Regions from separate parts of the Mesorhizobium sp. WSM4976 genome, predicted to be linked through region 2. Evidence: riboswitches for the same ligand, from Rfam matches in the RefSeq annotation. Region 2 holds a riboswitch; each other region holds the start of a gene.
What was found. A riboswitch is a leader RNA that binds a small molecule or an ion and turns the genes downstream of it on or off. The one in region 2 is predicted to bind cobalamin.
Positions count from the first base shown of each region.

Region 1: linked by a shared signal. The riboswitch ahead of P9272_RS12690 (aromatic ring-hydroxylating dioxygenase subunit alpha) and the one ahead of P9272_RS26970 (CbtB domain-containing protein) in region 2 are both predicted to bind cobalamin.
Region 3: linked by a shared signal. The riboswitch ahead of P9272_RS10250 (DUF1636 family protein) and the one ahead of P9272_RS26970 (CbtB domain-containing protein) in region 2 are both predicted to bind cobalamin.

Region 1 is NZ_JARTVT010000009.1:45,739-47,933, reverse strand. Features, by position in the region: gene P9272_RS12695 (hybrid-cluster NAD(P)-dependent oxidoreductase) at 1-35, opposite strand, end outside; gene P9272_RS12690 (aromatic ring-hydroxylating dioxygenase subunit alpha) at 56-1,303, opposite strand; cobalamin riboswitch at 1,412-1,614, opposite strand; gene P9272_RS12685 (DUF680 domain-containing protein) at 2,097-2,195, shown strand, end outside.
Region 2 is NZ_JARTVT010000025.1:82,096-84,290, reverse strand. Features, by position in the region: gene P9272_RS26980 (PilZ domain-containing protein) at 1-205, opposite strand, end outside; gene P9272_RS26975 (histidine phosphatase family protein) at 372-944, opposite strand; adenosylcobalamin (AdoCbl) riboswitch at 1,030-1,174, shown strand; gene P9272_RS26970 (CbtB domain-containing protein) at 1,173-1,382, shown strand; gene P9272_RS26965 (CbtA family protein) at 1,429-2,169, shown strand.
Region 3 is NZ_JARTVT010000007.1:21,991-24,185, forward strand. Features, by position in the region: gene P9272_RS10245 (winged helix-turn-helix domain-containing protein) at 1-759, shown strand, start outside; cobalamin riboswitch at 790-993, shown strand; gene P9272_RS10250 (DUF1636 family protein) at 1,033-1,458, shown strand; gene cobW (cobalamin biosynthesis protein CobW) at 1,461-2,195, shown strand, end outside.

The sequences.
Region 1 (2,195 bases), on a different contig from region 2:
TCGTCGAGATGGCGATAGAGGCCGAGATCCGTCATCGCGTTCATCTCCTCAGCCCTCAGGCGACGCTGCGCAGCGCCGGGCGACCGTCTTCGGCGAGGCGCGGGCCGATGAAGGAGGCGTACCACTCGACGAACTGGATGACGCCACCCTCATGCAGCGCGGAATAGGGACCGGGCTCGTACGCCGGAGACAGGATGCCGAGCGCGTTTTCCTCCACGATTCGGCGGTCCTGATCGTTGGTCTCGGTCCAGACATGGGTGAGTTCTGTCAGATCGTAGTCGACGCCTTCCGCCGCGTCCTTGTGGACCAGCCATTTCGTCGTCACCGCGGTCTCGGTGGCGCTGATCGGCAGCACACGGAAGGTGACGGCATGGTCGATGAGGATGTGATTCCACGTGGTCGGATAATGGTAATGCATCAACGTCCCGATGCGATCGGCGGCGACGCCGGCGGACAGGTTTTTCGCCACGGCGCGCTTGCCGTTCATCGTGTAGCTAACGGCGTCGCGCAGCAGCGGTGCGCGCGTGGCGCGATATTGCCCGGCCGGATCGATCCGAAACCGGCTCGGCAGACCCGCCGCCTCGCATTTCGCCCAGTGCGCAAGGATTTCCGGGTCGCTGTCGGCGCCCTGCACACCTGTCACAGTCGGCGCTTCCGGGAAAGTCTTGCACAGTTCCGGATGGTTGCCGGCGCAATGATAGCACTCGCGGTTGTTTTCCCAGACGAGCTTCCAGTTGCCCTTTTCGATGATCGTCGATTCGAATGCGACCTTCGCCTCGCTCAACCGGTGCGGCAGGAGATAGGGTTCGATCATGGCGCGCATCGGCGCGAAGTCGGCCGGATCCTTTGCCAAACAAATGAAAATGTAGCCGCCGACGCTCTCGCAGGCCACGGGCCTCAGGCCGAACTGGCTTTTGTCGAAACCTTCCGCCATTTGGCGGGCAAACAGCAGCCGCCCGTCGAGTTCGTAAGTCCACTGATGGTAGGGACAGACCAGCTTGGCGGCAGTCCCCCTGTCGGTGTTGCACACGCGGCTGCCGCGATGCCGGCACGAGTTATGGAAAGCGTTGATCCTTCCCTTCTGGTCGCGGACCAGCACCACCGGATAGTCGCCGATCTGAACGGTGATGTAGCTGCCTGGTTTCGGCAGCTCGCAATCATGGCCGATGAACAACCAGTCGCGATACCAGATCAGCTCCATGTCGAGCTTGAAATAGTCGGGATCGGTGTAGAAGGGCTGCTCAAGCGAGTAGCCCGGCTTGCGGCTCTGCAGGAGCCTCAGCATCTCGTTACGCGCATCCATGTCCTGTCCTCGCATCAAGGGCTGAACTGGTGGTGATGGAGAAGAACGATCGCCACCGGCAGGGCCGGGCACGCGCCGTCCGCCTCTTGACCGCCCACCGCGATCAGTCGGGTTCAAAATGCCTCTGGCTGGTTTCCGGGCTTTGGAGCTGCCCTCGCGGGCGGTCGCAACACCTTCCCAGGCCCCTGGCCCAGTGGTCTCCCGTTGCGACTTCACTCCACCACCGTTGCGGGGGCAGCGCCGGATTTCGACCGGCTTCCCAATTCTCCGCCTCGTCGCGGCGAGGCGGCACCTGAGATGGCCTGATCTAACCACGACAGCCGGTTTTCCGTCGGCATGAAAACGACATCCCATCCATGCGGCGCGACAATAGGCGCCGTGTTCACGGTGCCGATTCCCGTCCCTTTCGCCTTGCCCTCCGGCTTCCGGGGCGAGGTTCGGGAGGGCTTTGATGGTTAATAGTATCAAAAAGTGACTATTAGCAGATTCTAAAATCGAACCGAACGGTTCGTTTCTGTTGACGGTGCGTGCAGAACGTTGTGAACGTCGGTGCTCGGACACACTTGGTGAGCCAACTGTCGAACTCAAATAACTTACTGATTTTATAGCATAAAAATTCGATCATAGGCATGCTTATGAAAACTTCAAGAGGCGGGTTCATGGTCCAGACGAAAAAACTTCGTGATTGGAATTCGGCAGTTGGCTCACCCAGATGAGCGCTGTCCGAACGACGCGATTTCATCCCCAAGACACGCCGCTAGACGGACTGAATAAAGATACTGGAGTAGCAAAAATGAAAAAGATTGTTCTCACTGCCGCGGCCCTTCTGGCGATTTCCGGCAGCGCCTTTGCCGGTAGCGACAATTATGGTTCGCAGGCTGCCAATCCGCCG
Region 2 (2,195 bases):
CGCGATAGGTTATATCGTCGGCTGGAACCTCGAGCAGGAAGCGTTCCGGTATGTCCGTATCGGCGGGGACGCGCAGTTCCGCGCCCTGCTCGTGCTGATTGCGGACCGAGCAGCCGACTTTTACGGCCCCGGCAATGATCGTGGCTTCCTTGAGCACGAATTCGCGCACATGAAGACGGCGCTCGGTCTCGGGATAATTGGCCATATCCGGCGGGCTCCTAGGGCAAGGGTTTCCTCGCCACGGGGCAGCACGATAGCAGCGATGCGTTTCCGTTCCGTTAGCGATCGCTGAAACGACGAGCCTTGATACAGGTGCTGACGGTTGTCGAAGCTTGAGGGGATCCGCGCGGGATCGACCCGCGCCCGACCGTCTAGCCGCCGGCGATCACCCCGCTCGCATGCAGCACCCAGCGGCGGCCGTCGCTGCGGAACTCGGTGAGCGACAGCGGCTCGATGTCGATCTTCCAGACCGAGGAGAGCGGCGCGCCCAGCACATGCACGATGGCGGCGCGGATCGGCACGGCATGGGTGAGCGCGATGGTGTGGCCGCTCTCGCCGGCCGGGCGCTCCATCAGCGCAGCAACCCGCCGGGCGACGGCGGCAAGCGATTCGCCGTCATGGGGCGCGGCGTCCGGATCGGCGAGCCAGGCTGCCATGCCTTCCGGGTCCTCGGCCCGCACCTCCTCGAAGCTTCGGCCGGCCCAACGCGCGAAATCCTGTTCGGCAAGCAGCGGCTCGACCGTCGCTTCCAGGCCAAGGGCCTCGGCCGTCCTGCGCGCGGCAAGCGCCGGACTTGCCCAGACGCGGTCGGCCCGGCGCAGCGACGAAGCGAGCGCGCCGGCGCGGTCGAACGCGCTCGGCTCCGGCGCCTCGTCCTTCGGAAAACGGCCCTTGCGCATGCCGGGCGTCGCGCCGCTTGCGATCATCGTCAGGCGGGCGAACATCCCAAAACTCCGTGGTCCAGTGAAATTTCGGCCGCGCGAAGCCGCGTTGGCCATTACATGTCGTTGACAGGCGAACGAAGTGCTGACAAGTGTTTTAGCGCTATACGGGATTGGAAGCCGGTGCGAGTCCGGCACGGTCGCGCCACTGTGATCGGCACCAGCCGAAAGTCAGGCCTTATCCCGCAGCACAGTTGGATCAACGGGACGCAGCATCCCACAGGAGGTCAAATGTCCGACACCACCTTCGCCCCGACCTACGGCCCGGTTGCGATTCCCGTCCGCGAGCTTCTGCCCTGGGCCATCTTCGCCGGCCTGATGCTAATGCTGATGATCTATTTCGTCGGCGCGGAAGAAGGCGCGACCTCGCTGATCCGTGGCACGGCGGTGCACGAATTCGTGCATGACGGCCGCCACCTGCTCGGCTTCCCCTGCCACTAGGCGGTTTCAGCCTCGCTGAACCCGCTTTCCATAAAGGGTTAGTGACATGGTCGGAAAACTTTTGCTGCGCGGCATGCTTGTCGGGCTTGTGGCGGGGATTCTGGCGTTCGCCTTCGCGCGTGTCTACGGCGAGCCGCAGGTTGACAAGGCGATCGCCTTCGAGGAACAGCAGGCCCAGGCGGCCGGCGGCGCGCCGGAGCCCGAGATGGTCAGCCGCGCCACGCAGGCAGGCATCGGCCTGGCAACCGGCGTGCTGGTCTATGGCGCGGCGCTCGGCGGGCTGTTCTCGCTGGTCTTTGCCTATGCCTATGGTCGGCTGGGCTCGCTTGGGCCGCGCGGCACTTCGGCGCTCATCGCGCTGCTCGGCTTCCTTGCCGTGATCGTGGTTCCGAGCCTCAAATACCCGGCCAACCCGCCCGCGGTCGGCAACGCCGAAACGATCGCCTACCGGACCGAGTTGTTCTTCATCATGATCGTGGTTTCGATCGTGGCGATGGTGGCAGCGGTTGGCCTTGCGCAGCGGCTGTGGAACCGGCTGGGCGCCTGGAATGCCTCGATCGTCGCGGCGCTCGCCTTCCTGGTGGTGTTCGCGCTGGTGAAGGCAGCTCTTCCTGACATCAACGAAGTGCCGGAGGACTTCTCCGCGACGGTGCTATGGCAGTTCCGCGTCGCCTCGCTCGGCATGCAGTTCGTGCTGTGGACGGTCGTCGGCCTCGGCTTCGGCGCCGCCGTCGAGCGCCTGGTCGCGGTGCGCGACCAGGGCGGCTCCGCCCGCCGCTACGCCTGAACCCATGCCTTGGCCGCCACGGTTGC
Region 3 (2,195 bases), on a different contig from region 2:
ATCGAGGGCCACAAGGGCAATGGCGGCTGGTGGGGCTGGAGCGAGGCCAAGCATGCCTTCGAATGGCTGTTCTGGGCCGGACGCATCACCACGGCCTACCGACGCGGCTTCGAGCGCTATTACGACCTGCCCGAGCGCGTTTTGCCGCAGGCGGTGCTCGACCTGCCCGTGCCCTCGGTTGAGGACGCGCATCGCGAATTGCTGCGCATCTCGGCCCGCGCCCATGGCATCGCCACCTATGGCGACCTGCGCGACTATTTTCGTCTGGCGCCCGGCGATACCAAGGACCGCATCGAGGAGTTGGTCGAAGCCGGCGAATTGCTGCCGGTCAAGGTCGAAGGCTGGGACAAGCCCGCCTATCTCCACAAGGACGCGCGTATCCCACGCCGCATAGAAGCCCGCGCGCTGCTGGCGCCCTTCGATCCGGTCGTCTTCGAGCGCACCCGGACGGAAAAGTTGTTCGGTTTCCGCTACCGTATCGAGATCTACACGCCCGCCGAAAAGCGCCAGTATGGCTACTATGTGCTGCCCTTCCTGCTCGGTGACCGCATCGTTGCCCGCGTCGACCTGAGGGCCGATCGCCCGGCCAGTGTGCTGCGCGTCCATGCCGCCTATGCAGAGGCCGGCGCCCCAGCCGAAACGGCCGCTCAACTCTTCGACGAACTGAAGCAGATGCAGGCGTGGCTTGGCCTGGAAGCGATCGAGGTGGCGCTAGCGGGCGACCTCGGTCCGGCGCTGGCCGACATCAAGGTGTCGTAGCCGCGCGTTGACAGGCGCCTAGCCGAGAGCCTAAACCCTGACCCGGACGGTCTTCTCCCGGCAAAGGGAGGAGCCAAGAGGGAATGCGGTGCGGGCCAAAACCCAAATCCGCGGCTGTCCCCGCAACTGTAAGCGACGAGCCTCGGCCGAAAACCACTGGGATGTTCCCGGGAAGGCGGCACCTGAGGCGAAGACCCGCGAGCCAGGAGACCTGCCGTCTGAGACTCTAAGTATCCGAATGCCCGGCGGGTTTTCCGGGCAAGGAGCCAGGTTTTGGATCGCAACGGCAGTTTCCCGGCAAACATCGCGGACATTTCGTCCGAGCCCGGCACTTTGGCTGGCGTCACCGTCATCGTCTGCTCGTCCTGCCGCGACGAAACCGGCTCGGACGCCCATCCGCGCGCTGGCGTCTTGCTGGCCGAGGACACGCGCCGCGCCGCATCGGGCGAGAAGATCCGCATCCGTACCGTCGAATGCCTCGGCAATTGCAAGCGCCGCCTGAGCGCGGCACTTCTGCGCGACGGCTGCTGGAGCTACGTCTTCGGGGACCTCGACACGACCAGCGGCGCCGATCTCGTCGCCGGCGCAAAGCTCTTCGCCACCTCGACCGACGGCCTGATCCCCTGGCGCGGCCGGCCCGATTCCCTTAAGCGCGGCCTGGTTGCCCGCATCCCTCCCCTCGATATGCTGAAGGACTGACCATGAACGCTTCCGTTTCCCGCGTGCCCTGCACCGTCGTCACCGGCTTCCTCGGCGCCGGCAAGACGACGCTGATCCGCAACCTCATTGAAAACGCCAAGGGCAAGCGGCTGGCGATCATCGTCAATGAGTTCGGCGATGTCGGCATCGACGGCGAGATCCTGAAGGGTTGCGGCGTCGATACCTGTCCGGAGGAAAACATCGTCGAGCTCGCCAATGGCTGCATCTGCTGCACCGTGGCCGATGACTTCGTGCCGGCGCTTGACCAGATTTTATCACGCACCCCGAAGGTCGACCACATCCTGATCGAGACCTCCGGCCTCGCTTTGCCGAAGCCGCTGGTGCAGGCCTTCCAGTGGCCGACGGTCAAGAGCCGCGTCACTGTCGACGGCGTCGTCGCCGTGGTCGACGGCCCGGCCCTGGCCGAAGGCCGGGTCGCCTCCGACATGGACGCGCTGCAGGCGCAGCGCGCGGCTGACGATTCCCTCGACCATGACGATCCGGTCGAAGAAGTGTTCGAGGACCAGATCGCCTGCGCGGACCTGATCATCCTGTCGAAGAGCGACCTGATGGATGCGGCAGGCTCGGCTCGCGCCAACGCCGTCATCGGCGAGCACGTCGCGCGCGCCGTCAAGGTCGTGCCGACCGCGCAGGGCAAGGTCGACCCCTCGGTGCTGCTTGGCCTTGGCCTTGCCGTCGAAGACGACATCGAGAACCGCAAGACCCATCACGACGAC